DNA from 4 places in the Paenibacillus sp. FSL H8-0317 genome. Region 3 is predicted to be linked to each of the others. Evidence: riboswitches for the same ligand, from Rfam matches in the RefSeq annotation. Region 3 holds a riboswitch; each other region holds the start of a gene.
The links. A riboswitch is a leader RNA that binds a small molecule or an ion and turns the genes downstream of it on or off. The one in region 3 is predicted to bind cyclic di-AMP.
Positions count from the first base shown of each region.

Region 1: it holds a riboswitch for cyclic di-AMP, as region 3 does, so the genes downstream of both, MHB43_RS11265 (C40 family peptidase) here and MHB43_RS07320 (hypothetical protein) in region 3, are expected to answer to the same signal.
Region 2: it holds a riboswitch for cyclic di-AMP, as region 3 does, so the genes downstream of both, MHB43_RS00530 (C40 family peptidase) here and MHB43_RS07320 (hypothetical protein) in region 3, are expected to answer to the same signal.
Region 4: it holds a riboswitch for cyclic di-AMP, as region 3 does, so the genes downstream of both, MHB43_RS00150 (ubiquitin-like domain-containing protein) here and MHB43_RS07320 (hypothetical protein) in region 3, are expected to answer to the same signal.

Region 1 is NZ_CP150294.1:2,371,326-2,378,770, forward strand. It holds gene MHB43_RS11225 (hypothetical protein) at 1-231, shown strand, start outside; gene MHB43_RS11230 (GNAT family N-acetyltransferase) at 339-887, shown strand; gene MHB43_RS11235 (glycosyltransferase family 4 protein) at 1,067-2,197, shown strand; gene MHB43_RS11240 (hypothetical protein) at 2,333-3,388, opposite strand; gene MHB43_RS11245 (xanthine phosphoribosyltransferase) at 3,593-4,174, shown strand; gene MHB43_RS11250 (hypothetical protein) at 4,272-4,601, shown strand; gene MHB43_RS11255 (hypothetical protein) at 4,721-4,939, shown strand; gene MHB43_RS11260 (carboxymuconolactone decarboxylase family protein) at 5,081-5,410, shown strand; gene MHB43_RS11265 (C40 family peptidase) at 5,484-5,948, opposite strand; cyclic di-AMP (ydaO/yuaA leader) riboswitch at 5,954-6,085, opposite strand; gene pelA (pectate lyase) at 6,504-7,445, shown strand, end outside.
Region 2 is NZ_CP150294.1:107,884-115,328, reverse strand. It holds gene MHB43_RS00550 (transglycosylase domain-containing protein) at 1-1,426, shown strand, start outside; gene MHB43_RS00545 (YwhD family protein) at 1,625-2,128, opposite strand; gene MHB43_RS00540 (M1 family metallopeptidase) at 2,230-4,221, shown strand; gene MHB43_RS00535 (hypothetical protein) at 4,232-5,083, shown strand; cyclic di-AMP (ydaO/yuaA leader) riboswitch at 5,329-5,466, shown strand; gene MHB43_RS00530 (C40 family peptidase) at 5,470-5,940, shown strand; gene MHB43_RS00525 (GNAT family N-acetyltransferase) at 6,295-6,789, shown strand; gene MHB43_RS00520 (cytochrome c) at 6,940-7,296, shown strand; gene rbsK (ribokinase) at 7,374-7,445, opposite strand, start outside.
Region 3 is NZ_CP150294.1:1,621,233-1,628,677, forward strand. It holds gene urtD (urea ABC transporter ATP-binding protein UrtD) at 1-519, shown strand, start outside; gene urtE (urea ABC transporter ATP-binding subunit UrtE) at 497-1,192, shown strand; gene MHB43_RS07295 (hypothetical protein) at 1,223-1,858, opposite strand; gene MHB43_RS07300 (hypothetical protein) at 1,886-2,089, opposite strand; gene MHB43_RS07305 (urease accessory protein UreF) at 2,356-3,057, opposite strand; tRNA gene MHB43_RS07310 (tRNA-Leu) at 3,501-3,583, shown strand; gene MHB43_RS07315 (glutathione peroxidase) at 3,734-4,213, opposite strand; cyclic di-AMP (ydaO/yuaA leader) riboswitch at 4,586-4,760, shown strand; gene MHB43_RS07320 (hypothetical protein) at 4,876-5,274, shown strand; gene MHB43_RS07325 (HAD family hydrolase) at 5,608-6,291, shown strand; gene MHB43_RS07330 (Nramp family divalent metal transporter) at 6,428-7,445, opposite strand, start outside.
Region 4 is NZ_CP150294.1:27,148-34,592, reverse strand. It holds gene MHB43_RS00150 (ubiquitin-like domain-containing protein) at 46-1,230, opposite strand; cyclic di-AMP (ydaO/yuaA leader) riboswitch at 1,504-1,757, opposite strand; gene MHB43_RS00145 (TatD family hydrolase) at 1,999-2,769, opposite strand; gene MHB43_RS00140 (HD domain-containing protein) at 3,103-4,380, opposite strand; gene MHB43_RS00135 (AbrB/MazE/SpoVT family DNA-binding domain-containing protein) at 4,698-4,952, shown strand; gene rsmI (16S rRNA (cytidine(1402)-2'-O)-methyltransferase) at 5,219-6,106, opposite strand; gene MHB43_RS00125 (tRNA1(Val) (adenine(37)-N6)-methyltransferase) at 6,107-6,886, opposite strand; gene yabA (DNA replication initiation control protein YabA) at 6,982-7,350, opposite strand; gene MHB43_RS00115 (stage 0 sporulation family protein) at 7,379-7,445, opposite strand, start outside.

The DNA of each region.
Region 1 (7,445 bases), 750 kb from region 3:
CTTTTTCTTCAGGAACGAGGTGGATTGCCTGTGGGAACAGCAACAATAGATACTTCTCATTCCGATCTGACGGGATACATTGATTACGAGGTTCCTGGTACCAGCATTCAGCGAAAGAGCCTGGTCGAAGTGTTGATGCAGGAGTTGGACAAGGAAATGGAGTTTGATACCTTGCACCTGACGATGTTGTATCGAAATCAGATTATCGATGAAGCCAGAATAGATGGGTAAAGGGCAACCGCCTTTTACCTTTTTTAATTCTCATTTTGACGAAAAATTCATTTCCCGGTATAGTACCATTAGTTTAACAGAGATCAGGAAGCGGAAGGAGAACAATGATGCACTCATTCAGGATCAGTAGCGAATATATTAACGATGGTTTTCAAGCGGTTCAGGCGAAGCCGGAAGATACGGAGGATGTGATGTCGCTGCTGGTGGAGACAGCCGAGTGGTTACAGAGCCAAGGTTCTTCCCAATGGAACGCTTTGCTTAAAGGTGAAGATTCACATGATACGGCAGGGGCAATCCGGCGTGGGGATGTGTTTGTATTTAAAAAAGGAGCGGACGTAGCGGGGATGGTCATCCTTTTGGTTCAGCCAAGCCCTTGGGATATTCATCTTTGGGGTTCAAAAGCTCATGCCGAGGATGGTGCAATTTATCTGCATCGGCTAGCGATTCGAAGAAAATATGCTCAGAGCGGTCTCGGACGGTCCATTTTGCAATGGTCCAGCAGCGGCATACATTTTGAAGGCAAACATACTGTTCGGTTAGATTGCGGAGCGAGCAATGCTACGTTGAACGCCTTTTACACGCGGAACGGGTATACTTTTTTGGGAGAGACCGATGGTTACAGTACATATGAGAAGCCCGTGGAGCTACGGAGCTGAGATTCTGGTTATCCAATGAATATGTTGACGACAAGCGCGAGTGGTAAAGCTTTTACTTCTGAGGGGAACGTTTCATGAATATGTTGTATATACGAGTTATCGTAATATAGATGTTCCGGCTTCCCTATGTCATAATGGATAGTAGAGCAGTACGTAAGTTAGAAAGGGGGAAACTAACGGTGAGATTGCTGCAGGCGCTTTTCTTTCCTCCGGAGCAGCCCGGAGGTGTATCCTCTATGATTCCGTATATGCAAGAGAGATTTACAACCCCGAGGTGGGAAATGGATCTATTCTCGTTGCCAAAGCGAATTCGCAATAAGGGCAGAGAGGAAGTTCAGTTCGAAACGTTTGATTGGACGGAGTATCAGGATAGTCCTGTTGTCCAAAAATATATTCAAACTTATCGTGATTATCTATGGTGGACCAAACTGCGTATTCAGAAGCCCTATGATCTGATCCATGCCCACCACCCAATTGCAGGACTTGCGATGAAAACGGTTTTCCCGGATACACCCCTCATTCAGACGATACACTCCAGTTATGAACGAGAATTAATCCTTAATGGACGCATTGAAACGGATGGACCGGAGCATCGATTCCTGCTTGCGATATATGGTGAGCTCGAACACCAGGCAGAGCGCCTCTTAACGGTGTCGGATTCGTTCCGTCGTTATCTGGTTCCCTACGTGAAGGAACCTGATGTCATCGGTGTGATTCCCAATGGATTTGATGAGAAGCGGTTTAAGCCGATTCCTCATGATAATGCGATACCACAACTGGTCACGGTATGTCGGCTTGTTCCGGCAAAAGGGTTGGATATTCTTTTCAAAGCTTGTGCGGAACTGAAGGGCCGAGGTCATGATTATGTGTTACATATTATTGGAGATGGACCGATTCGTCCTGATCTGGAAGAATTGGCGCAACGATTAGGGATCTATAATGAGACCATTTTCTATGGTTATACACTGCACCCTGAGGAATTCATGCCATTCTTTGATATTTTTGTACTTCCTTCACGGGCAGAAGCATTTGGTTCTGTCTTCGCTGAAGCGGCGCTGAGTTGTCTTGCCCTTGTGGGTACGGATGTAGGTGGAATACCTGAACAGATCGAGAACGGTAGCAATGGGTTGCTTGTACCGGCAGAAGATCCTTCTGCATTAGCTGAAGCGCTTGAAAAAGTGATGCTGGACCCGGCTTATCGTTATGAACTTGCCCGTTCGGCGTGTGAAAAAGCCAAAACACATTACTCGCTTGGCAGATCGGTCAATGAGTTAAAAAAGATGTATCTACAGTTTCCTAGCAAAGCTTAAAACGTAGAGCAAAAAGTGCGAGCCGCTGTGATAAACAGCGGCTTTTTGTCATGTTTAAGGAAAGAGTACCTGCGATGACTTGTGGTTATGAGGCAAACAGATGCTCATATTCATGAAGTACATGGACCGTGAGATTTATATATTGTTGCGTCTACGAAAGGCGCCCCAGCGGTTCAGTACCAATTTGGCAGCCCAGATTAATGCCATACTTCCAAAGATGGGGTAAAGGATGGACAGCAGGGAACTGAATCCAAACTGACTGAGTGAGTAACACAACATCATAATGGTTAATGTAATGAAACGGGGATGGACACGTATATGTTGGCTGAGTTGCAAGGTCATTCCATAGATATCGGCTACAAAGGTACTGAATATTTCCATGAAAATAAGGGATACATATACAGATTGCACTGCCCATCCAAGTTGAAAGGCAATGCTGCCCATCGGGATTTCGAATTGAATGATGCCGGGCATTTGGGCTGACATGGCAAAATGAGCTGCCATCAGCATGAAACCTACGCCAATTCCACCCAATACTCCACCCCACTTCAGCACATTCCGACTACGAATCTGGTTACCTACAGGCACAAGAACAGCTTGAGCCAACACCAGATTGAATGAAGTATACAACAGTGGAGACAGCCACACTTGAATAGGGTTTGAATCTGTCGTCAGTGTGATGAATCGGGAAGCACCTGGATGATGGATGGTACTGGTGATCATGAGCAGAGATAACAGGAGCATCATGGGCACGACAATGCTATTCATTTGTAGGATGGCCTGAATGCCTCGACCGAGAAGCAGATATGACCCTACAAGTGTGACGATCAGACCTGTCTGATAATGCAAACCCAGATGTTCAACAAAAACGGAACCTGCTCCGGCAAGCATGACACTGTTCACGCCAATGAGAATGAGAAGGGTCACCCAGGTGATCCATTTGCCCGCCTTGTGGCCGAATAAATGTTTGTTCAGATCCTCATAAGAGCGGGAACCGGTATCGTGAGCGATCAGCATCATTTTGGTACCTAACCAGACAAAGAGCATGGTGGATAAGCCTATGGTGACGGTGGCCCATTTGCCATACTGGGTAAAAAACTGCAAAATTTCCTGCCCTGTAGCGAAGCCAGCTCCAACAACCGTTCCGATGTATGTAAATGCGATCTGCAGCACCCGAAATGCCTGTTTCATGTGTTTCCCCTCTCAGGCCCCTGTATAGTTTGGACATGCGGGTACCATGGTACAAGGTATGCTTGACCCACGAAAGTCATGACAATCGATAATGAGCTTTGGCTTGAATTGTGTCTCAAGGACAGCGCCCAGGCAATTTCGCTTGAACTTATAGATAGATATATGATACTTTTACCTCATAGGATAGGCTTGGGAGGTCAAATCATGGAATTATTGAAACAACGAATTTTACAAGAAGGTGTGGTTATCTCGGATCAAGTTTTAAAGCTGGATGGTCTGTTGAACCACCAGATTGATCCTGCATTAACGATGGAGATGGGACGTGAGTTTGCTGCCCGTTTTCGTGAAAGTGGAGTAACTCGTGTAATCACGGTAGAATCCTCAGGCATTCCGGTTGCGTTTGCCGCAGCTTATGAACTTGGGGTGCCCCTTGTATTCGCCCGTCGCAAAAAAACACTTCTGGCTGATCCTGATGCTTACTGTGAACGTGTACCGTCCTTTACCAAAGGAATTGTAACTGATATTATGGTATCCCGCGAGTTCATTCATGAGAATGACCGCATTTTGTTCATTGATGATATTATTGCCAATGGAGATGCCGCTCGTGGCGTCATCAAAATTATCGAGCGTTCCGGTGCGGAACTCGTTGGATTCGGCGTTGTGGTCGAGAAAAGTTTCCAGGCAGGAGCACGCACAATTCGTGAACAGGGTATTCCGGTGGAAGCCTTGGTACGCATTCGTTCCCTGAACGATGGTACGGTACAATTTGACGATAACGAAATGTGACATTTTAAAGGAATAGGGCCTATTTTTTGAACTATGCCTTTGCATGACCGCGGATTTCATTTATAATGGGGTTATGTTAGGGAGAGGAGGCAACACCATGGGGAACCAACTGGCAACAGAACAATTTTTTAATGATAAGCTGGCGGAATCGAAAGTTCATTTTGAACGTGCCCTGGATTGTAAACATACGGAATTCGATGACCTTTATCCCTATATGATTGAACATCCTCAATTTTTCTGGTACAAACGCTATGTTGCCTGGTCAGAATTACTGACGATTGTAGGCTTGTGCGAAGAGTTGTCCTTCTCTTGGAAAGAACAATTTACACCGCATCAAGTGGAGTACCTTGAAGAACGTGTGATGTCCGCCAAAGTGCTTGATTTTTGGTTTGAGAAGAACGACAGCAAAGAGCACGCGCAGCGGTAACTTTCAGTCGGGACATAATTTCGAATGACATGACAGTCCAATACAGTCACGTGAGACCTAAATGACTTTTCATTTAGGTCTCTTTTTGTAAATAAATTTGAAATATAGGAGCCATGAAGATGATTAGTGATACAGAATTGGACGCTCTGCGTCTGTCAGGTGAGAAAGTTAGAGTAGTACGGGACGAGCTGGAATCGAACGACGTGAAGGGGATTGTGGTTGCCTGGGATGGCGAGCAGGTACTTATCCGTCGTCAGAATCGACGTGTCGTTAAGCTGGACCGAGGTTACAGCTATCAGCTGTTCAGCGAGCCGCGCCAGAGTCCACTTAGTGAGTAACAGCTTATAATTATGGCAGAGCCATGAGCGTTAAATGTTTGGAATTACCATGATTTCTTGGCATAATTGACTCATTCGGGAGAGAAGATAGGTACAGTGAGGAAGATCTGTAACTATAGCCGAGAGGGTGTGCTACAAGCGATGACATTGATGAATGATAAAGTTCATGCCTACAAGGATCAGATTGGAGCATTAAGCGATGTACTGCCAGGTGTGGTGAAGTCATATCATGAGTTTACCGGAGAATGTTTCCAACCTGGCGTGATTGATGCGAAGACAAAACAGCTAATTGCGCTTGGGATTGGATTGTTTGCCAACAATGAGGTATGTACCTTCTACCATGTAGAAGAAGCCCGTGCTAAGGGTGCAACAGATCAGGAGATTATGGAGACCGTTGCGGTGGCCGGAGCTGTTGGAGGAGGACATGCACTGTCTCAGGGTGCGATGCGAGTGCAGAAGGCGCTGCATTAGTAAGTAATGCAACATACATTTTTAAGTACAAAAAAGGCATCCGGTTAATAACCGATGCCTTTTTGTATGTGAATTACATTTTACCCAACATTTTATCATACATAAACTGTCCAGTTACCCGACGTGCTGTTACATAGCGGTCATTAAAGTATGGATTCGATAACTTTGTGATGCTTACACCTTTACTGCTGGAGGCATGAGCGAATTGTCCGCCGCCGATATATACACCTGTATGTGAAATGCCTTTGCCTGTTGTATTAAAGAACACCAGATCACCTGTCCGAACATTGCTCTTGGATACAGGCGTACCTGCTTTGGCTTGCTGCTGAGAAGTACGTGGCAATTCAATGCTGTATTTGTTGAAAAGATATCTCATAAAACCAGAACAGTCGAAGCCGGCTACAGTTGTGCCACCCCATTTGTAAGGTATACCTGTCATGTTGTTCACTACGGAGTTGATACTGCTTGCCTCTGTGCTTGTTGCCCCGGATGTAAATAATACAGCTGCTCCAAAAATGGAGATAATCAGTTTTTTCAAAATCAATGTTCTCCCTTCGATGCCTACGGAGTTAGCTAAGGGTTCGGTAGAAGGTTCCCTATATTTCCTATGTATAAGAATAATTCACCCAAATTGGTTCCCCCGTTTTCAAACATGAAACTCGGCAATGAATAATTAAGTTTTTGTAACTATTTGAAACTATATTGCATAAATGCGTAATTGTCAAACCTATTTAAAACCCTTCGTAATACCTCAATGTTAGCGGAATTAAGGTTTTTATATGAAAGAAGGGATCAAGTTTGGGTATCATTCATGACAAAAACGTCATTATTGATTCGTTTAAGACGAATTTGGATAAATAAATAGGTTTGTCATGAGTTAAAAGAACTATCCCGTTATGTAGAATTAGAGAGATTATATTCATTAAGTTGCATATATTGACAAAAATCGATTTTTTGCATATTATCTGATTATCCAATCCACATATTGGATTAAAATTGATTTTATTATGTGATAAATACAAATAAAGGAGGTTTGGGGACGCGTATCATAGGTAAGTAAAAGTGGAAGATTTATAAAAACGAACATAGGAGAGTGTTACATTTGAAAGCGAAGAAAATAATTACTTTTGTCCTGGCATGCACGATGGTGTTCTCGGCAGTTGGAATGGCAGTTCTCCCTGTAGGGACGGTATCTGCTGCGGATGCATCGGGTACTACAGCGAGTATTTCTGATATTTTGAAGAACCAGCTGCCGGATGGAGGTTGGAGAAAAGATTATAAACAGACAAGTGGAGAGTGGGCGAAGTCCACGATCGACAACAAGGCTACATACTCAGAAATTAGAAGATTGGCGAAGGAATTTAAAAAGACGAATGATCCGCGTTACTCCACAGCTGCAATCAAAGGAATTAACTTTTTGATCAACATGCAGTATTCAAACGGCGGATGGCCACAAGTTTACCAAAGCTCCGGATATCACAAGCACATCACTTACAATGATGATGCCATGATTAATGTAATGATCATGTTGGATGAAGTAGCGACACGTAAAGGTGATTTCTCGTTTATCGACAGCACTCTTGCTAACCGCAGTAAAAACTCAGTTGCCAAAGGTGTAGATGCAATTCTGAATACACAGGTTGTTTCAGGCGGTAAGCTGACAGCATGGGGACAACAACATGATTCCAGTTCTCTTAAACCGGCAAGCGCAAGAATCTATGAAGTACCATCACTGACGGCTGGAGAGAGTGTAACGATTGTTAAATTCCTGAAAACCAGACCTGCTACCGCTAAAATTACGGCATCCATTAAGGGAGCTGAAGCATGGTTTAACAAAGTGAAGATTACGGGTTACAAGTATGAAAGAGCAAACGGAGACAGCAAAATTATCGCTGATTCCAAAGCTGCACCGATCTGGGCTCGTTTCTACGAAGTGGGAACGGATAAACCGATCTTTATTGGTCGTGACGGGGTCGTTAAATACAAACTAAGTGATATTGATAAAGAAAGAAGAGGCGGTTATGCTTGGTACGGT
Region 2 (7,445 bases), 1.5 Mb from region 3:
ACCCTATAACCATATGAAGAATGCCAAAGACCGGCAGAAGATTGTGCTGAATGCCATGGCGGATATCGGCAAGATCACCCAGGCTGAAGCCGATAAGGCCTATGAGAAAATGCTTTCGTTCAAACCGGAAAGTGAGCGTAAAACGGTGGAAAGTGCCCCGTATTTCCGTGACTATATCCGGAGTCTGGCCATCAAAGAGCTGGGAATCAGTGAAGCGATGCTGGATCATGGGGGATTAAATATCTACACCACCCTGGATCTGCGTGTACAAAAAGCAGCTGAAGACGCCATAGCGAAGGGTATGGATGCCAAAAGCGAGCTGGAGACGGCTCTCGTGTCCATCGACCCTCGTACAGGCTACATCAAAGCCATGGTAGGCGGCAAGAATTACCGCACCAATCAGATTAACCATGTACTGGCGACCACACGCCAGCCAGGTTCGGCGTTTAAACCCATTATGTATCTGGCAGCCCTGGAATCCAAGCAGCTCACCAGCGCATCCATATTTAACAGTGAACCTACCCTTTTTCACTATGACAATGACCGCAAAACCTATAAACCCGGCAACTTTGGAGACAAGTATCTGGGTGAGATTGATCTAAGACAAGCGATCGCCGCTTCAGATAATATCTATGCGGTGAACACCATTATGCAGATCGGTCCTGAACAGGTTGTGAGTATGGCGAAAAACCTTGGCATTACAAGCAACCTGAGCGCCGTACCTTCTCTTGCACTGGGAACGTCACCTGTCAGTCCGCTGGAGATGGCGTCAGCCTTTTCCGTCATTGCTGCTGGTGGACAACGGACGCCACCTGTCGCCATTCTGCAAGTAACAGATTCCGCAGGACGTGTACTCTATGAATCGCCTCAAACCAAGGCTGAGACCGTCGTGGAACCTGCAGCAGCTTATGTCCTGACTCGTTTAATGGAAAGTGTCTTCGAAAATGGAGGAACGGGTAACCGGGTGTCTAAGGCGATCAAACGTCCGGTTGCCGGAAAGACGGGAACGACCAATACGGATGCCTGGCTGGTTGGGTTCACACCCGAGCTCTCCACCGCTGTATGGGTAGGGTACGACCAAGGCAAAGCCATCTCGACTTCGGATGGTCGCCGGGCGGCGCCGATCTTTGCCCAATTCACAGAGCAGGCTCTTGCGAGCGTACCACCCAAAATTTTCACCGTACCTGATCATGTCGTAAGTGTCTATATTGATCCGGAATCCGGCAAGCTGGCAGGCAACGGTTGTGAAGAGAAACGATTGGAAGTTTTTATTGATGGCACTGAACCGACAGAGGTATGTCATGGTACGGCGGATGATTCGGATTCTGGAGAAGATGAGAAGACCCGTCAGGTACAGAATCAACAAGGCATACAGGAAGAGAAACATTCCTGGTGGGGAGATTTCAAACGTTGGTGGGTAGAATGACGCAAATACGCGATGACTTAGTTACGTCACCTTTGACCTCTGATTATATTGATCATTTGGAAATTCACTTCGGATGAAAACTCATAATTATTCAGATCGATGAATACTGTTAATGAACAAGCAAAAAGGCCCCAACCGAATTTTCCGGTTAAAGGGCCTTTTGCTTTTTTTCTTTTATACTGTGTTGAATGATCTAACTTAGGCAAGTGCTTCCTTCAATACGTCCGGAGAAGCATTCCACCAGTCTTCGTTGTGTGAGATCAACAGTGTCTTAAGTGCAGCTCGAGCTTCGGGTCCAAGCTCATCCAGCATGAAGCGACGCTTCAAGGCATAATCCATGCGATTCACATGTTCGGCCAGCAGTTTCCATCCACGTCTTGCTTCCGTATCAATCCACATCTCACATGCCGTTGCTCCACCATACAGTTGGCCTTCCTCCGTGCGATCGACAGCTACCCACACCAGCCATACCTGGCGTCCGTTGGGCACATCCTCACGATTGGTAGAGAACTTGATATTGCGTTCCACTTTACTCTTCGCATGCATCGCACCAATATCGATTTTGGCTTCGCCATTATCAATAATGACCGGGGAAAGGTTATTCAGTTCAATGGAGCCTGCACCGAAGCCTTTATGCTTGCTTTTTGCACTAACGATATTCAAGGCAATCTGTTTTTTGCCGTTTTGCTCGTTTTGGTCCATGTTTATAGCCTCCAAGGGTTGATACAAATATTTTAACTAATAATTGCCCCATTGCAAACATATACATGCTGTAGATGCTTGTCAACGGGAGGTATTTAACGATGATTCCACGACGCGCCAAGAGCTGGCTCACTGCATCCCTGGCCCTGTGTGTACTTGCCGGAGGGATATGGATCACTCTGGGTTATAATCGCTCAACTCATTCTGAATTGCCAGTACTCGCCCCCGAATCGGGCAAGCCCAAGGCAATAGCTCCAACTCCAGCACCTCCAGAAAGTGTACAGACCCCTACAGCCGAAGTGTACAGCAACCGTGTTGTGGAATATCACATGGATGTGAAGCTGGTCGAAGGAAACGTATTGGAAGGGACTCAGACGATCACCTGGACTCATCCAGGCAAAAAAACCGTCAACGAGCTTTACTTTCATATGTATCCCAACGCCTTCTCTTCTGCTGACACCACCTTTATGAAGGAATCCGGCGGAAAGCTTCGGGGTGATGTCATGCCTACCAATGGTTACGGCTCCATGAACATTACCGAAATGAAAACGGAGGACGGGCTCTCTCTGCTGCACCGGATGCAGTATGTGCAACCAGATGACGGAAATATCAAGGACACCACCCTCATTAAAGTACGCCTGCCCAAACCCGTCAAAGGCGGGGAAAGTATCACACTCCACACCCGATTCGAAGTGAATCTGCCAAAGATTTTTGCCCGGATGGGAACTGCTGATCATTTTGTCATGGCAGGTCAATGGTTTCCCAAATTAAGTGCCTATGAACCTGTAGGCAGGCGTGGACGAACAACAGAAGGCTGGAATCTGCACCAATACCATGGCAATTCAGAGTTTTACGCCGACTTCGGTATATATAGTGTGCGTATTCGGGTGCCTGAAACATACAAAGTGGCTGCTACCGGATTTCCGACGCAGCAAGCCGTGATGAAGAACGGAGAAAAAGTCTATCAATTCTACGCCGATGATGTGCATGACTTCGCATGGGCAGCCTCACCCGATTTTGTGTACGCAGAGGAGCCATTCTCCGCACCCAATGTGCCTGGTGTACGAATCAAGTTATATCTGGACCCAGCTCATCAGGATCTGAAAGAACGTTATTTCCATGCTGCGAAGGCCGCTCTAGCCAATTATAGCAAATGGTTTGGCCCGTATCCTTACGCTACCTTATCCATCGTAGTTCCACCCAAAGCGGGGAACGGTGCTGGAGGTATGGAATACCCTACGCTAGTTACGGCCTTTGGAGCCGATGACACTACGCCAGGTTATGACCTGGAACGTACCGTAATCCACGAGATCGGACACCAGTACTTCTACGGCATGGTTGCCAGCAACGAATTCGAGGAGGCCTGGCTGGATGAGGGATTCACCTCTTATGCAGAAGACAAACTGATGGAGCAGGAATACGGATTGATTCCGAATCTGCCGGTACAATCGGGACTGATTACGTCTCCTTCATCCTTAACACAAGAATCTTGGAAGTTCGATTCACAGAATGAGTACGCCGCCAATGTCTATACACGTGGCAAGCTTGTATTGCTTGGTATCGAACATCAAGTCGGTGCCAAAAAGATGGAACGCATTCTCTCTACCTATGTGAAGAAATACCGCTTCAAACATCCCACTTCGGCTGATTTCCAGAACGTTGTGGAACAAGTGACCCGCACTTCCTGGTCTGATTATTTTGATCAATACGTCTATGGTAACGGGATGGCTGACTTTGCTGTAGAGAAGATTCGTGTTACGCCCGTACAGAAAGACGGTCAAACATTGTACGAGTCATCCGTGACGATCGCAAAAAAGGGCAGTGATTACAGCGCCGTTCCTGTTCGCATTGCTTTTGAAGACGGGCATATCCTCACCAAGCAATGGAATGGACAAGAAGATCGCATCACGTATAAATTAACTCACACATCCCCCGTATCCTGGGCCATGACCGATCCCCTGTACTCGATCGTGCTGGAGAACCGCCATATGAACAATTTCCTGAAATCCGGACTGGATGAGCAGGCAAAGTCCCGCTGGAGCATGAGTGTAACCAAACTAATAGAAGCCATATTCGGAGGTCTGTCATGGTGAGGTGGAAACGGTGAAAGCGAAAATACGTGAAGGCTGGTTTCTCGTCCGTCAGCATATGTTCATTGCCGCACTCTTATTTCTCTATCAACTCATTTGGGGATATTTCTTCTATCGAATGGTACAGTCGGCGGTCATCCCACTACTCCTTCGCTATCCAGATGCTGATGCCGGTGAGCTGAGTACACTTTTGTTCAAAATGGAAAGTCAACTTAACCTGTCTACCCATCCGGAGGTTCATCGTTATCTATGGATTCTAGGGGGCATGCTGCTAGTTCGCATGTTGATCAGCCCCCTCATTCAGGCAGGACTGCTCTACTCACTTCAGCACTTTAATTCTACAGAAGAGCGCATCCCCTTTGTCCGCGGAATCAAAAATCTGTGGAAACCGATGCTGCTTCTCCACACTATACGTACATTATTGATACTTCTGCCCGCCTACTGGCTCATACCGAAGCTCTACTCCATTCTCATGGACGGATTTCATTCCCTTCAATTACTGTTGCCTGGTATACCTTATGTTGCTGCCTGGATTGTATATGGTTGGATCATCCACCATGCCATACTCTACATGCAGTTCGGTGTGTCGGCACCAGAAGGAGAAGGCGGGGCTCACGGTACCCTCAAAGCACTCTGGATTGCAATGCGTCATCTCATCGCTGTAATCGGCATTGCACTCCTGCTGGGCGGAGTACACCTGCTCGTCTTTGGGGCCTTCACTTCAGCCTCATGGTTATTAACGGGACTTACCGGACTTATACTACAACAGACGTATCCACTTGCCAGATGTCTATTGAGTCTGTGGAAAATATGCAGCCATTTTCGATTATGGCAGTCCAAAATATCCAAAGGTGAGAGCAGATAGTTTAAAAATTGTTACCATCACATGTTAAACTCATGGCCTAAAATGCACTTATAAATAGGCAAACCTCAACCTTTCCCCGTCAAAGGTCGAGGTTTTTTTTGCTAAATTTGTTGCTAAACGTTGCCAAAGCCGTACTCCTCTGTTACAATAATCGCAGTGAGTTTTTAGTAACAACTTTGTAATCTTTACATTCATATTTGTAACTACTTAAAATTAAATCGTCATTTCTTGATTTCGCAGGTGCATAACTAGCATAGCCAAATTCCTGGCACCTGGGAAGCGGGGGAACCAGTTATGGGTGAATTGATCTTGCTACAGAGGGGTCATAGGGGACCTTCAACCGAATCCTTAAGCTAACCTCGCAGGCGTTGGAAGGGGAATATCTCTTGTTCAAGAAGAAATTAACCGCAGCTGTACTTAGCATCACATTCGCATTATCACTTGGTGCAGGTAGCGCATTCGCAGATTCAAAGATGGACACAGTAATTGATTCAGCAATGGGAACTACATACAAAAGTGGGGGAACAACGCTTAACGGCTTTGACTGCTCCGGATTTACACGGTATGTATTCGACAAGTTGGGTATTGATTTGGCACGCCAATCCAGTTCCCAATTCGACATGGGCGATTCCGTATCCCGCATGGAAATGAGAGCTGGGGACCTGGTGTTCTTTAATACAACAGGTAAAGGCGTATCTCATGTAGGAATCTTTGTAGGGGATGGAAAGTTTGCACACTCCTCTTCTTCCAAAGGCGTTACGATCAGTGCATTGAGTGAAAACTATTGGGCCAATCGTTATGTTGGCGCGAAACGGATTATGAGCACGGACGCATATGAATCACTGGCCCTTGACTAGGGACAAGCTGAGCAACATGATGCTGTAACCATTAACCATACTGGAACGAAGCAAGAAGCATAACAGAACCGCCCGGTACATTCTCCGCAGGAATGTATCCGGCGGTTTTTTTGTGCTTCAATCCTTATTCATGTTGCAAGTTATACTCGGGGCATATCCTGCGACATCAACAGGTTCATTTTGCGTTCGTTCGTCCGTGCCCTTATGATGTTTTTACCCATCCCGTTATAATATAAACGAAATTACCGGAACTTTTGTTTCATTTTTTTCTAGGGAAGGAAGACTTGCTAAATGAACATCACTTTTGTAGAGTGGACAAAGAGTTCTGTTTCAAGGAAAGGAGCATGCAGGTGTATGAAGGAAACCCCTGTGACGTTTCACGTTGTACCCATGCGAGAAGAACATGCGGAGCTTATCTGCAGTTGGCAGTATGATCCGCCTTACAATATCTACAGCTGGCTCCCCTGGGAGCAGATGAAAGCTCTGGAAGTCGAATTCGGAGATGCACAGCTGCGGCAGGAGCAATATGCAATCGTCCTGGATCAGAACGATCGTATATTCGGGTTCGCTCAATACTTCCCACTTCAAGGGGTAACCCGGATTGGCCTTGGCATGCATCCAGAGCTGTGTGGTCAGGGTCAAGGGACAGCTTTTGTCACTGCCATTGTACAGGAAGCCATTCGCCGAAATCCCACGAATGAGATTGATCTGGAAGTACTCACTTGGAATGCTCGTGCCATTCAAGTCTATCTGAAGAGTGGATTTGTCACCCAGGATACATACGAACGACAGACCCCAAGCGGCTTGAAGCCCTTTCACTGTATGGTTTATGAAGGGCCTCGCGGTTAGAATCCATTGCAAAACAACCAAATTTGCCCCTTGTTATGTGATTAGTTCAAAAAATTCCCACAAAATGCTATGATGTCAGTACAGGTTCCGTTATAATGATATGGATAGTTTCAGGTTAGATGATCTTTCATTCTGGAGGGGACATAAGGGATGCACAAATGGATCATGAGCGGAGTATTTTTTGCAGCATGCGCTTTAGCTATTGTTTTAATGTTTACGCTTCCAGGGAAAGAAGAAGTGGCTGAAGAAGCCAAACCAACCATGCCGGAAGTAACATTGGATGCCGGACAGGCTGAGGCACTGGTCAAAGCCAATTGTATCTCCTGTCACGGGGATCAGCTTCAAGGTGGCGTAGGACCTGCTCTGGCAAACATCGGCAGTCAGGATGATCTGGAGAAGATCTATTCTACGATTGTCAAAGGTAAAGGTGGTATGCCTTCCTTCAAGGGCAAACTGCAGGATGAAGAGATTGCAAATATCGCCATGTGGCTGTCAGAGAAGAAATAATCTCTGCACGAACTACATAATGAAGAGGCCCTTAATCCCCTTTTGGGAGAATAAGAGCCTCTTTGTTATACCAATTATTAGGCATCTGCCGCGTGCTCAGCCAGAAAGGCCTCAACTTCACTTGCGGACGGCATCCCGGACTGGGCGCC
Region 3 (7,445 bases):
AAATTCCAGGCCCCATCGATCTTTGCGGGTCTGACGGTGCAGGAGAATCTGACACTGGCGGCGGAGACTCGCCGTTCCCCTTTGCAAGCCATCGGTATTCGTCGATATGGGAAAATGAGTGCTGCCATGGAGCATGTTACCCTCCAGATTGGTCTGCAAGACCGCGTTGATGCTCGTGCAGGAGCGTTATCACATGGGGAGAAGCAGTGGCTGGAGATCGGCATGCTGCTTCTACAGGAGCCGCGGGTGTTGTTGCTGGACGAACCAGCCGCAGGCATGACGGATGAAGAAACACACAAGACTGGGCGACTTCTGCAAGAAATTGCGCGTGAGCGCTCGGTTGTGGTGGTGGAGCATGATATGGAGTTTGTGCGAGAGTTCGCAGCCAAGGTAACGGTGATGCATGAAGGGAAACTGCTGAAGGAAGGTACGATGGCGGAGGTACAGGCAGACCCGAAAGTGGCCGAAGTGTATCTGGGCAAAAGGAGGGATGACCATGCTGTCGCTGCAACGAATTGAATCCGGCTATGGGGAAAGCAATGTGCTTCGTGGTGTGAACCTGGATGTACAGCCTGGACAGGTGGTGTGTCTGATGGGCCGTAACGGTGTAGGGAAAACAACGTTGATGAAAACATTAATGGGGCTGCTCAAAACACGCAAGGGCAGTATTCAGTGGCAAAATCAGGAGTTATCCACCTTGGATACAGCCAAGCGGGCAAGGGCAGGGATCGGTTATGTACCGCAGGGGCGGGAGATTTTCCCGCAGCTTACGGTGAAAGAAAACTTATTGCTAGGTCTGGAGACAAGTGCACCGGGAGTAAAAACGTTCCCCGAGGATGTACTGGCGATGTTTCCAGTGCTTGCGACGATGTATGGACGGCAGGGCGGGGATCTGAGTGGTGGACAGCAGCAGCAGTTGGCATTCGCCCGGGCATTGGCTTCGCGTCCGGGGTTGTTGCTACTTGATGAGCCGACAGAAGGCATCCAGCCTTCTATCGTGGAGGACATTCGGCAGGTTATTTTGCAGCTCAAGGCAAAGGGGAACCTCTCGGTTCTGCTGGTAGAGCAGAGTATTGATTTTGTACGAAGTGCCGCAGATTACATCTATATCATGGATAAAGGAACCATAACCCTGCATGGGACACCGCAAGAACTGGATATGTCGCAGTTTGAACATCATCTCTCCGTATAGTTGTAGTTAGTCGGCGAGTGGAGAGAGGTTTCAGGAACGCTTGTCCAGGATATTCGAGTATTTTGGATATAACCGCCGAATGCATTCCGGACAGATGTCATGGGTGAATTCGGCGTGGGTATGCTTCTCCAGATAACTTTCGACGGAGTTCCAGTGTTCCTCTTCGTCCTTGATTTGTTTGCAGACGGCGCAAATAGGCAGCAGTCCGCGCAATGTACGCACTTCAGACAATGCCTTCTTCAATTGGTGTTCTGTCTTTCTCTGTTCGGTAATATCCATGTGTGCAATCAAAGCCAGATCGGTATCCAGAATTGAATTTGCATAAGATAGAGGGGTGAGTTCTACACGAAACCACCTCTTTTCGTTGTATACAGTATACACGCAGATGTCATATGTATGATTTCGATTAAAGGGTATTCCGCGTTCTTTCAAATTCTGTGCGACAAGTGCCATGTTAGCGTTCTTGCTTCGTTTTGCCCAGGCTTCCGTCAGGTGCAGGTAATGTCTATGACTACTGTGTATATCCGGGTTTGGTGAGCATTGACCGAGTCCCTGTTGCCAGGCACGGTTACAACTTTGGATAATCCAATTGTGATCAACGATGATGAGCTGGTGACGTATGGACTGGAACGACAGCCTCTCCAGATCGGATGTAACATGTCTCATGGATGAGACCCTCCTTTGGCAGAAATCTTATCTCAGTTCATCTGGAATATCCAAAATATCAGCGACCAGGTGCCTGAATCGGGTTGCTTTGCGTGTGCCGTGAATGAGATTGGATAAACGATAGGGTGGGATGCCATGCTGTTCGCAAAAAGTCTTCTGGTCCACTTGAAGTTCGGTTAGCCGTCGTTTGATGGCCCATCCGAACGGAGTAACTGGTTTTTTCTTGTTCAAAAGGGTTCACCCCTGGTTAGAATGTAGTATTCAGCCGCCCTTTCTTCATGTAGAATATATAGAAATGCGAGCTGTATGTTTCATTATATACGTAAATTCGTCATCTAACAATTAAAAAAGACGGAAAAAAGTGTATTTTGTGATGATAAATGGCGTAAATACGTAAATAAAACAAATAAAATGACAAAAAACACGTCGGCAAGGAGGTTGCCGCGTGTTTTTTAGTTTGTCTGAATGAAGGGGAGCAGGTATGAGGAGGAAGAGGATTAGGCCCTGTAGGCATGAAGTCCAGCTCCAAGCATATGGAAACTGGGGAAAAACGATTTCATGGACATCGAGGTTGGCTGTGCCAGTCCATCCGCAGCCGAGGCGCTGACGGTCTTCCATTCATTCTCCAGATCTGTGGCCAGGCGGACCATCAGATCCTTGGTTGTATCATTGTTCAGGGGGATGACTTTGGAGGCTTCGGTTATGCAGGCATTCATGGCTGAATGCAGGTAACCAAGGACCGCCTCCTCGACCGGGATATCGAGGTGGTGGTTAATCCAGGCGTGAACAGTGGAGAGGCAGCCAACCGAATCGTATTTGGCAAAGATCTGTTCGAGCTGGCTGAATTCAATCCAGGGGTGCAGAGCGCGTGCGAGTCTGATCAATCGTTTACCCATCGCGGCAGCTTGTTCTCTGAGATCTCCAGGGGTTCGCTGAACATGGACGAGCTTGTCGATCAGAGCTATCCGCCATGTATCCTTGTGATCTGCTGCGGTATAGATGCCTTTAATGGCCATACCTTCAAGACGAACAATGCTGGGATGCAACTGACAACGCATGAATGATTCGAGATCTTCAGCATTACGAATGGTACCCTCCCTGATATGGATATCCATGCCGAAGGAATGGGTGAACCCTCCAACCTGAATAGAGGAATCAAGCAGTTTGACATAATCGAGCAGCTTATTCCCACGGTTCACAATCATTCGCCTCCTGTGTTCGTTAAATGTCACTTAAAGTGACATTTACATTCCTTTTTGTTTGCTTTGTGTTTAAAAATCCGAATTATATGATAGTTATCATCCCATAAATGTCCGCTTTTTGTCAATAGAATCCGTGAAAATTAATGAATTAAATCTGGGATTTAATATTGTGTTATTTTATATAACTTGTTGTGTTATTTATATGGTGAAGTGCAGGGTGGACTATATATAAGGAAGGACTATATATAAATGAATCAATAAGATCAGCTCAAGCCGGAAAAGAGGGGATCAAATCTAATGATATGCAGTTCATGGGTAAAGATGACGAGATTATGCGATTTTTGATGAAATTGCCTAGCTGAAAAAGTAGTATTAAAAAATACTTTACTTTTGGTTCTGGACCCGGTATAATCAATTCTGTTGCCGATTATTTACGACATGCGGTCGTGGTGGAATGGCAGACACGCTATCTTGAGGGGGTAGTGGGCGTATGCCCGTGGAGGTTCGAGTCCTCTCGACCGCATCATATGAACGATTAAAAAGAAGCTTTCCATTAATGGAAGGCTTCTTTTTTTTGTCTTTTTGAACAGTTTGACATCAGAGTTGAGAAAAAAAAGGCCATCCATTACCGGGGCAATGGTGCTCTACCTTCCGGCTACGGGTGGCCAATGTATTATTTTTGCAGCAAGTTCTTGATATCTTCTTCAATCTTGTCCGGTGTTGTTTTGGGAGCATAACGTTTGATTACCTGTCCGTTCTGATCCACAAGGAATTTGGTGAAATTCCATTTAATTGCTTTGGAGCCGAGCAGGCCAGGAGCTTCTGTGCTAAGGTGTTGGAAAAGAGGGTGAGCGCTTGAGCCGTTCACATCAATTTTCTCAAACATGGGGAAACTCACGCCATAATTCATCTGACAGAACTCGGCAATATCGTCGGAAGATCCTTTTTCCTGTGCAAACTGGTTGCTTGGGAAACCAAGCACTTCAAATGGAGCATCTTGAAACTTGTCTTGCAGTTCTTGCAGACCTTTGAATTGAGGGGTAAGGCCGCATGAGCTTGCCGTATTCACAATCAGTAACACTTTGTCACGGTAGTCGGACATTTCAACTTCTTGACCGCGAAGTGTATTCACTTTGTAATCGTAGACTGTCATCTAAATCGCCTCCATTTATTTACTCTTATATCTTCTATTATATTGGTTACAATTAAATATTGCAAAACTAATGTGGTGTTAAAAGAATCAAAACAGGCAAGTTGTGCAGAATACGTGAATGAATTGGGAAGTGATTTACGCCAGAGTGAGAATTAGATAGCCTTGAAGAGATAGATGGAGTATAACTTTGTTGTAAGCGTTATTACGGATGGGAATTGGCAAAAATCTGCCGATTCGGTGATCTGGGCGGACTTTACACCGACATGGCGCGGGTGTATGATTCATAACGTAATTTCAATTTAAACTAAATTGTACCTGAAAAACGAAACAAACGATAATATCGCTCGATCTTATCCTTAAGATATACGAACGATGTTTTAATCGCTGAGTTTCCATTCATTGATGAATGGGAAACGGGGGAACCAACAGAATGCGCTGTCCAGGACAGTGGCATTCATGGGGTGAATTTTCCGGTGACAGCCGGAAATAGGGCGACTCTCGCGCCCGAATCCGTCAGCTAACCTCGTAAGCGTTAAAGGGAGAGGCAACAAGCCGTACGCTGGTTCATGGTGTTTTCGCCATGGATTATTTAAGAAGCGTTCGGGAGGCCTTGGTCCCCCACGCTTCTTTTTTGTTGTCTTTTCACGCCAAGGGAGGAACGAATGATGGATACTGAGATGATCTTAGTGACTGCTCCAAATGAAGCAGGACGCAAATTTATTAAATTGCTGATGTACAAAAAAATGCCGTTTGCCGTTCTAACCAACAGTGCAGGGGAAGAGCGCAGACTCCGTAGAATCGGAGTAGAACATGTCATTCGCATGAACACGGCTGCAGCTCAAAAATGGTTTTTGCCGCAGGGCAGCGTAGGCAACGTGTTTATTTTCGAGAACAGCCTGAATCTGACCTGTCGTTATTTACAGATCTGCCGTTCATGGACATCGAAATCCCTGTGCGTTATTACGGAGCAGAGTCATCCTAAGGGCATCTATCGGGGCATGGGCGCAGACCGGATCGTATATTCGCTCAATGGGGAAGTTGGCTTTCTCCTCAATGGTTAATGCCATCGCTTGTGATTGCTCAGGTGTAAGGTGCCTGTTATAATTGAATGTATCGATAAACGGAAGTTTGAGGAGACTCATGCAGGATGGTGAGTCTTCTTTTTTATGGTTTTAGAGGTTGTTCAAAAAGTCCGCTTTTGATTACGAAGGATGCCTTGTGGCATCATCAGCATCGAATATGAAATTCAGCCGAAATGTCCGTTGCTCACGTAGTTTTCCCTACGCTCCGCTACTCCATTTCTAGCTTCATTCCATCTTCTCGGTACTGAAAACCAGACTTTTTGAACTCGATTAGGATCAGGAATCACCTGTGGCTTACAAGGAGGAATTGGCGTGCCGGATGTAGGTGGATTGAAATGGTTGTTTTTTGATGTTGGAGATACACTGGTGGATGAATGGGAGCCGGTTGATGATATTATCGGACAGTTCGTCCGCGAAGTCTGTGCATTGGGGTATCCGGTGAAGATTGAGGCGGTACGCGAACTGTTCGCGAACTGTTACCAGAGATATGAGCAATGGCCGATGAGAGTGGCGATTCGCACATTCGTTGAAGACGACGGACACCAGAAGCAGATTCAGGACAAGCTGAAATTTCAAAAAGATCTTGAACGTCCTTTTCCATCAGCGGATTACGTCCTTCAGCAGTTGTCACGGCATTATCGCATTGGCATTATTGCCAATCAGAGTCCTGGAACGGAAGAGAGACTGGAGAGCTACGGCTTGCGGAAGTATGTTGATGTTCTGGCATGTTCGGCTGAAGAAGGAGTGTCCAAGCCAGACCCTGAGTTATACGCTGTGGCCTTGAAACAGGCCGGTTGTGAACCGGAGGAAGCCGTCATGATCGGCGATCGGATCGATAACGACATTATACCTGCTCTGAAGCTGGGCATGCGTACGATTCGAATTATGCAGGGTTACGGAAGATTCCAGCCAGAACTATCTGATGACCAACGTGCGGATTGGACTGTTGATTCATTGGATCAACTCCTGCCGTTACTGATACCAAATCAGGATTAGATGATTGTTTACTGGAGTTTGAGTTTTACTATAAAAGAAAACACCTTGCTGTATTGCAACAATAAAGGCTGATCAACTTGGGTATAGCATACCGGAGTTGATCAGCCTTTTTAGTATTTTGTCGATGAGAACGAGATTAGAATAACCGAATCGTCTGAATGATCAGATATACATTCAGCACAACGATAATCGCGGCAATGACCCATGAGATGATTTTGAGCCACAATTTGTTGGCGAATGCACCCATGCTTTTTTTATCACTTGTGAACATCACCAGGGGAATTACAGCAAAGGGCAATTGAAGCGACAGCACGACCTGGCTCAAAATGAGCAGTTCTTCTGTGCCATGTTCTCCTGCAATGGCTGTCACAATTACCGCCGGGATGATGGCGATCAGACGTGTGACCAGTCTGCGCAGCCAAGCCGGAATTCGAATGTTCAGGAAACCTTCCATAACGATCTGCCCAGCAAGTGTACCTGTAAGGGTAGAGTTCTGACCTGATGCTAACAGCGCCACACCGAACAGAATACTTGCAACCGTAGTACCCAATAGAGGTGTCAGCAGATGATAAGCATCTGCGATCTCGGCAACCTGCGTCATACCAGCGCTGTGGAATACAGCAGCAGATACAATCAGGATGGCTGCATTGATGAACAGGGCCAGTGTCAACGCGATTGTAGAATCCATGGTCGAGTACCGAATGGCTTCTTTTTTGCCCTGTGGGGTCTGTTCGATCTGACGGGTCTGGACAATGGAAGAATGCAGGTACAGATTATGCGGCATCACGGTTGCTCCGATAATACCAATGGCAATATAGAGCATAGCCGGGTTTTGCAGAATCTCAACATTGGGTACAAAACCATGGAGAACACCGCCCATATCCGGTTTCGCCAGAAACAGATCAATCCCGAAGCAGAGGGCGATGGTTGCCATCAGCACAATGACGAGAGTTTCCAGAGCGCGGAAGCCTTTGTTTTGCAGTACAAGAATCAGGAGTACATCAACTGCGGTGATGATAACGCCGTATAACATGGGGACGTTAAATAACAGCTTTAACGCGATGGCAGAACCAATGACTTCAGCCAGATCGGTGGCTGCAATGGCAAGCTCACACAGTATCCATAACATCATGACAACAGGCATGCTGAATCGT
Region 4 (7,445 bases), 1.6 Mb from region 3:
TCATGCAACTATTTTATAGCATTCCCATTTCAAAGTAAAACGATTTTAGTTCGCTTCCGGCTTCACCGGACCGATCACGTAGACCGTCTTGCCTTTCTTACGTCCAAAATTCAGGGCATGCTTCACACTGTCATAATATACATCAATTTTGTTGCCTTTAATGGCACCGCCTGTATCTTCCGCACGACGGAATCCCAGACCTTCGATATATACCCACCAGCCAATTGGAATGACTTTGGGATCAACCGCAATGGTGCGACCTTCCGTTACACGAGTACCGGAAGCTGTTTTAGTACCAATGCCAGGCTCTTCGGAAGAGTAGGCAGTCATGGATACATTTTTAAGTACTTTGGAGTATTTAAAAGAAGTCCCGGATACGGTAATCACTTTGCTGCCCGAGGCAGATGTTTTCTTCGAGTTCGTTGTTGTAGCCTTTTTGGTTGTTGAAGTTTGAGCCGATACGGTCTGAATCTCAGGTTCTTTCACAACCGGTTTTGCTTTGGTGCCGACAGCGATCACTTTATCTACACGATTATTCGCGACAGATTTGCCGACCATTTTTTTGGAGACCAATTCTCCATCCTGAAATACCTTTTCGATATGCTGTACAAGTGTGCCTTCTTTGCCGTTTACAACGACACGGTTATCCCCTTTGTACAAGCTAGGGTCAGCCGTTTTAATAACTTTGTAAGCGATCGGTTGCTCTACTTCCACTGTACGCTTTGTTACGCGCACTACACGGATCTTCATCTCCGCTTTGATCGCAGTTCCAAGCGCCGGATACACTTTATCATTACTTTCAACTTGAATACCTGATTTTTGAATTGCATCTTCTACCGATGAATCGGTTGTATACAGAGTCTTGGTGTCTCCGTCTGCCGTAATGTTAACTGGAACGGCCCGCTCAATAACGATTCGGTCTCCATCTGTAATCGCCCCATTCATGGACATGGATACCTTATCGTGAGGGCTGACTGTGATCGACTGCTCCTCCAGCATTTCCTGAAGCATTCCTGTACGAGTCTCTACCACCTGAGCTTTGCCATCAATAACCAGCGAAATTTGTTTCCCGGCCTGACCGTAAACGACTAACAAGATCATGATTGTAAGCGCAATTGAGAAAATCGCGATCAATGCCATTTGACGCATGTTCTCATGCTTCCACCGCAACGCGAAAGACTTACTGGATGATCGTGACTCATGGGTCTCTTCTGGTTGGAATGTGCCCACTTCTCCGTCCTCCTTCATAGCCTCGCCGTCTAAAGTAATGCATGATGTCTTTGACGTGACTATACCAAATTTTCTACAGAACACAGATTGGACCAACATAATCCGGTTCTGCACCATGAATCAATCTTCGCAACATGATGTCATCCTCCTGAATACCTACCGTATGATGACAATATTTCTTTTATTCAAAAACAAAAAAGCCAAAGAAAGAGTGTAAGAGGAACTCTTTCGTGGCTTCCGAATGATTTTGAATATCGGAAATTCATGCACGAGGTTGCCTCTCTTTTTCCGCTTGCGAGGTTAGCTGTCGGGTTCGGGCGAAAGAGAGCCGCCCTATCTTGGGTCACCCGCTCATGGCGGACGCCCTTGAATTCACCCCGAGACCCAAAGAAGAAATCAAATACGGCTTCGCAGTTCCCTTCGCTGCTTTTGGGTCAGCGAACGTTGCGCATCGGCCAAATACACCGATGTTTAAGCCCTATTGGTTCCCCCGCTCTCCGTTAACGGAGACTCAGCGAGACTGATTCATGAAAGTAATGTTGTTTCATCGGAAAGTGTCCCTTTGTTCATCCCCCGAACATCTGTCCATTTTTCCGCACAACAATTCACTGAAAAGATGATATCCTGTTTTGATGCATGTTGTAAAGCGTTGATCAAGTACGTTTTTCTGAATATTTGGTTAAAATATTGTAATATTCTTGATTTATTTGGATCAAAGGGCAAATTAACTCCGCTTACCTGCCTTTTTCACCTCATTTACTCGTTTTTTTAACGAATTCCAAATCGTTCCATGGCATTTTTGGTTGTTATTGCAGCAATTTCCTCCACCGAAATGCCTTTAATTTCCGCAGCTGCCTCTGCAACCAGACGTACATGCGCTGTCTCATTTCGCTTCCCACGATAAGGGTGAGGTGTCAAATATGGAGCATCTGTTTCAATGAAAAACCGGTCCATAGGAACCTTCTCCAGCACCTCTTTGGGCTGCTTTGCATTTTTGAATGTGATTGGTCCTCCGAAGGAGAGATGGAAGCCCATATCGAGACAACTTTTTGCTGTTTCCCAGCTGCCCGAGAACGAGTGCATCACACCACCAACCTCACCCGCTTTCTCTTCACGCAAAATTCTTATGATATCCTCATGTGCATCCCGATTATGGATGACAATCGGCATCTTCACTTCACGCGCCAAAGCAATTTGTTGTCGTAATACGCGATGCTGTATTTCCTTTGGTGAAGTGTCCCAGTGATAATCCAATCCAATCTCACCGATCGCAACCACTTTTTCATGCTTGCATAAAGATGCAATCCACTCCAAATCGTCCTCCTGCATTGTGATCGCATCTACGGGATGCCACCCTACAGCTGCATATATAAAATCATATGTTTCAGCGAGTTTCATTGTGGTTGGAATCGTCTCCCGATTAAAGCCAATGTTGATCATGCGACCAACTCCTGCATCCACAGCACGCTGAATCATGTCCTCGCGGTCCTCGTCGAATTGTGGTGCATCCAGATGTGTATGTGTGTCGAACAGCATCATGTCTGTATCTCCCTTCATGTCGAAATAACGACTATCTTCTTTTTGAAAATTCAATTTGTAAATTCCAATAATTTAATGACTCGTACATAAAACATTTTGGGTAATCTGTGTATTACATCATCACGTTTGTTTCTTCACAACTACAATATATAGAAGAGATACAGATATTCTGATCTATATATTGCTGATTAGGCTCATTCTACCTACTTGCATTTACAAAATTATGTCGATCTACATATACTCCCCATTAAAGCAGATTACTGTATCATGAAAAATAGCTCTTTTAGAAAGTGTTTTGATATCAAAATTCTTCATCGGATTATACCCACACAATTACAAGAAATAGGGGCGTATATGTGACGGTAATTCGTGAATAATCGCATCCACCTTGTTTTGCGGGTAATACAAATGATGTTTCCCTCGGTGAAGCCCACTGATGGAACGGACAATGTCAGATACTTCTGACAACTCACGTAAATTGTCCTGTCGATCCAGAAGAAGAATCTGCTTATCTGTGGATTCATCCGGACGAAACACATCATACGGATTATCCGAAGGAAAATCAATTTCAAGATCATATTCGGGATCGAGGCCAGCCTGTACAAAAGCTTCCCGAATCTCTTCCATCATTGTCAAGTCGACCTGTTCGAGCTCTACATACTTATATAACTTGCGATCCATAAAACGTTCGCATAACTCACTCAGAACAGTATCGTCCTCCTTGCGCCACTGCGTAAATGCCGTCTGAATTAATGCTTCATCCAACTGTAAATATTCATCTACGGATAATTCTCCTTCAAATAGTTGAGGGAGTGGATCAATCATGAAGCGGAATTGAAAACCATGTTGTAGGAGTGTTTTCGCTCGCTTGAATATTTGCCGCAATATAATTTCAGAACTACGAGTTACCGGATGGAAGTAAATCTGCCAATACATCTGATACCGAGACATTAGGTAATCCTCCACAGCATGCATGCCTGACTCCTTGACTACAATCCGCCCATGATAAGGACGCAGCATCCGAAGGATACGATCAAGGTCAATCGTGCCGTAATTTACACCTGTAAAATAGGCATCCCTGAGCAAATAATCCATTCGGTCTGCATCAAGCGGACTGGTCACCAAGTTCACAACAATCGGCTTTTCATACGTTTTTTGAATGACAGACGCTACTTTCTCAGGAAAATCAGGAGCATACCGTCTTAAGATCGCCCCTACTTCGGTATCACCTGTAATAATGCGGCAAGTCCAATCTTCGTGATTCATGTCAAAAGCTTCCTCGATGGAGTGAGAGAATGGCCCATGCCCGAGATCATGAAGCAGAGCTGCACACAGAGCTACAATCTTTTCTTCCTTCGGCCAATCCGAATAATGACTTCTTTCAAATTGAGAGATGATCTTGCGTGTGATCTCATAAACACCTAGTGAATGTGAGAACCGACTATGCTCTGCTCCGTGAAAGGTAAGGTAAGAAGTACCCAGCTGACGAATCCGGCGTAAACGCTGAAATTCCGGGGTGTTAATTAACTGCCATATAACCGGATCTTGCACGTGGATATAATTATGTACCGGATCTTTGAATACTTTCTCTTCCGTTAAACGTTGTTCCATGTCGACTCACTCCTTTAATTTCTTTTATATTAACGCTTTGAGCTCTACGGTTCACCTAGGATTCGACACAACATGACGAACTTTGTCGAATTAAGTAGTTTTGTCGTTTTCCAAATCGACAAAGCTGACATTGAGGTTTAAATGCGAAAAACAGCTTCCAATCCCTTACCACCCGTAACCTTGTGAAAAACAGCCTTAATTTTAAGCTAATTTTAAGGTTGACTGATTTGGGAATCGTTGGTATGATGAGTATCATAAAACATAAAATAATGTCGAATAATGACAATGATAGTTAGCTGAGAGGAGCACTGATTATAATGATGAAATCAACAGGTATTGTAAGAAAAGTGGACGAACTGGGACGGGTAGTTATTCCAATTGAATTGCGCCGTACGCTCGGTATTGGTGAAAAAGATGCTCTGGAAATCTACGTTGACGGCGAGCGCATCATGTTGAAAAAATATGAGCCTGCTTGTATCTTCTGTGGTAATGCAGAGAACGTTACTTACTTCAAAGGTAAAATTGTTTGTAACGAATGTATTTCCGAAATCCCTGCACCTGTAGCAAAATAAAAAATACAGGTATACTGGACTTATCTAAATTGTTATTTCTAACCTTTTTAATATTCCTTAATGACCTTCCCGGTGTGAACCCCACCGAGGAAGGTATTTTTTTGCCTTGTTATGGGTTCCATTATCCAAAATAATTCTGTCACACGAGAACCGGAAGAAACGATGAAATTTTTTTGAGTCACTCTGCTCTTTTTAATATTCCACTAAGGTTGGTTATAAGCTTCTTTTCAGGTTATGTTCCCCACAACAGAAGATATTTGGTTAGATTACTGCTCAATTAATGCATTATATACATCACGCTTCGTCAGACCGCGATCAGTAGCCGTTTTTTTCATTGCATCTTTGCGGTTATGTCCTTCATCCTCATAATGGCTGACATGATCCGCGAGTGACATGAGCTGCCACCATGCTTCGCGCTCAGCCTTACGCTCCTCTTCCTTAATGCCTTCTACCAGCAAACAGTACTCGCCAAGAGGCGGATGTTCTTCAAGCCAGTCTATACATTCCTTCACGGTGCCCCTTGCGAATTCCTCATGACGCTTGGTTAGTTCACGAGCCAGGACAATCGAACGATCACCCAGAATCTCTTCGAGGTGGACTAATGTTTTCCGAATACGGTGAGGCGATTCATAGAATAACAAAGTCCCGTTGGATTCGTCAAAAGCCTCCAGCACTTTTCGCATGTCCTTTTTCTCCCGCGGCAAAAAACCGCCGAATGTAAAACGCTCCGTCGGTAATCCGGACACGATCAGAGCAGACAACGCAGCGTTGGGTCCAGGGATGGGAATGACCGTTATTCCGGCCTCCAGTGCAAGCTGTACAAGGTCAGAACCAGGGTCCGAAATGGCTGGCAAACCGGCATCACTGACGAGTGCCAAATTTTTTCCTTCTATTATATAGCGTATCAGTTCAGGTCCACTCGCCCCCTTATTATGCTCATGATAACTAAACAGCATCGAAGGTGTAATTTCAAAATGCGTAAGCAGCTTTCGGGTCTGGCGTGTATCTTCTGCTGCAATGATGTCGCAACTCTGCAATGTCTTGATCGCCCGGAAGGTCATGTCCTCCAGATTACCAATGGGTGTTCCAACCAGATATAGCTTGCCTGATCCTTCAGGCTGCTCCGCATAGCTTTTTTGAATATGCAAAGTCATCTAAAGCCCTCCTTTCGTAGTACGCTCAGCATGTTGCTGACCATAGTAAATATCCATAATCTCTTCGCAGTATGTCCCCTCTTCATTGTAGACAATGAGTGGAGGAAGCATCCTAACTTCGGGTTTACCATCTTTCATTCCTTCAATTAATACCATGTTGGCTTCCAAATGAGCACGGGGATGCACCATCCGAATCCGTTTGGGTTCCAGCTTATATTCGCGCATGAGCGAGATAATCTCTGCAAGGCGTTGTGGACGATGAACCATCGATACTTTTCCGCCATTACGAACAAGTCGACTGCAAGCCTGAATTACTTCTTCCAGCGTACATCCGATCTCATGACGTGCCATGGCCTGATGTGTGTTCATTTTAAGATCACTGCCATTCAAAGGCATGTATGGAGGATTAACCGTTATTGCATCGTATACAGCATGTCCTGTTTCTTTCACCAATTCTCGCAAATCACCTTCACGAATCATAATCGACTCGTCCAGTTCATTCAATTGCACACTTCGACGCGCCATATCAGCCAAACGTGGCTGAATCTCGATCCCTTCCAGATTGGCCTGCGTACGCGTTGTAAGCAAAATGGGAACCACCCCGTTACCCGTACACAAATCAAGTACACGCCCCCGTTTAGGTACGGAAGCAAACCGGGCTAATAATACGGCATCCATCGAAAAACTAAACACTTCATCACTTTGAATGATTCTCAGATCATGAGAGAGCAGATCATCAATCCGCTCTGACTCATGTAACACAACTTCATTTGCTTTCATATGTTACGCTCATCCTCCGGTACTCTATATCTCATGTTCGTTTAGTTTAGGTTTATAACCTTGAAAAAAAACCGTAGGGGATCCCTACGGTCACTTCATTTATTCAAAAAAGACAGGCAGAACAGACAATCGCCTTCCGTCCGCAAATGTCCATAATAGACGTTGCAGATATGGAAGCCTTCGTGATACAACCGAGCCAGATTATCATACCCTTCACCCACAACATCCTCGCCTGTAGCCGGACCTGCTGGCCTTGCTACAGGAGCGAGTGCTGAGGAGATTGGCAGATCTGCCGGAGCCTCACGTTTGAGCAGTTTACGTAACTGCTCATTCTCGATGGTAAGCCGCTGATTATCCTCAAGCAGCTCCTTCACAATCATTTTTAACTCTCCTAAATCACCGTGCAACTGACCCAGTTGGGTTTCCATTTCATGAATGTGCGTAAACAGATTTTTCTTTTCCAAGTTTCCACCCCGAAGCAACCTTTATGGTTTACTTGATAACGACGTCATCCAGCGGAAGTTCTTTGACTTTACTGATGTCGAACAGTTGAACATGG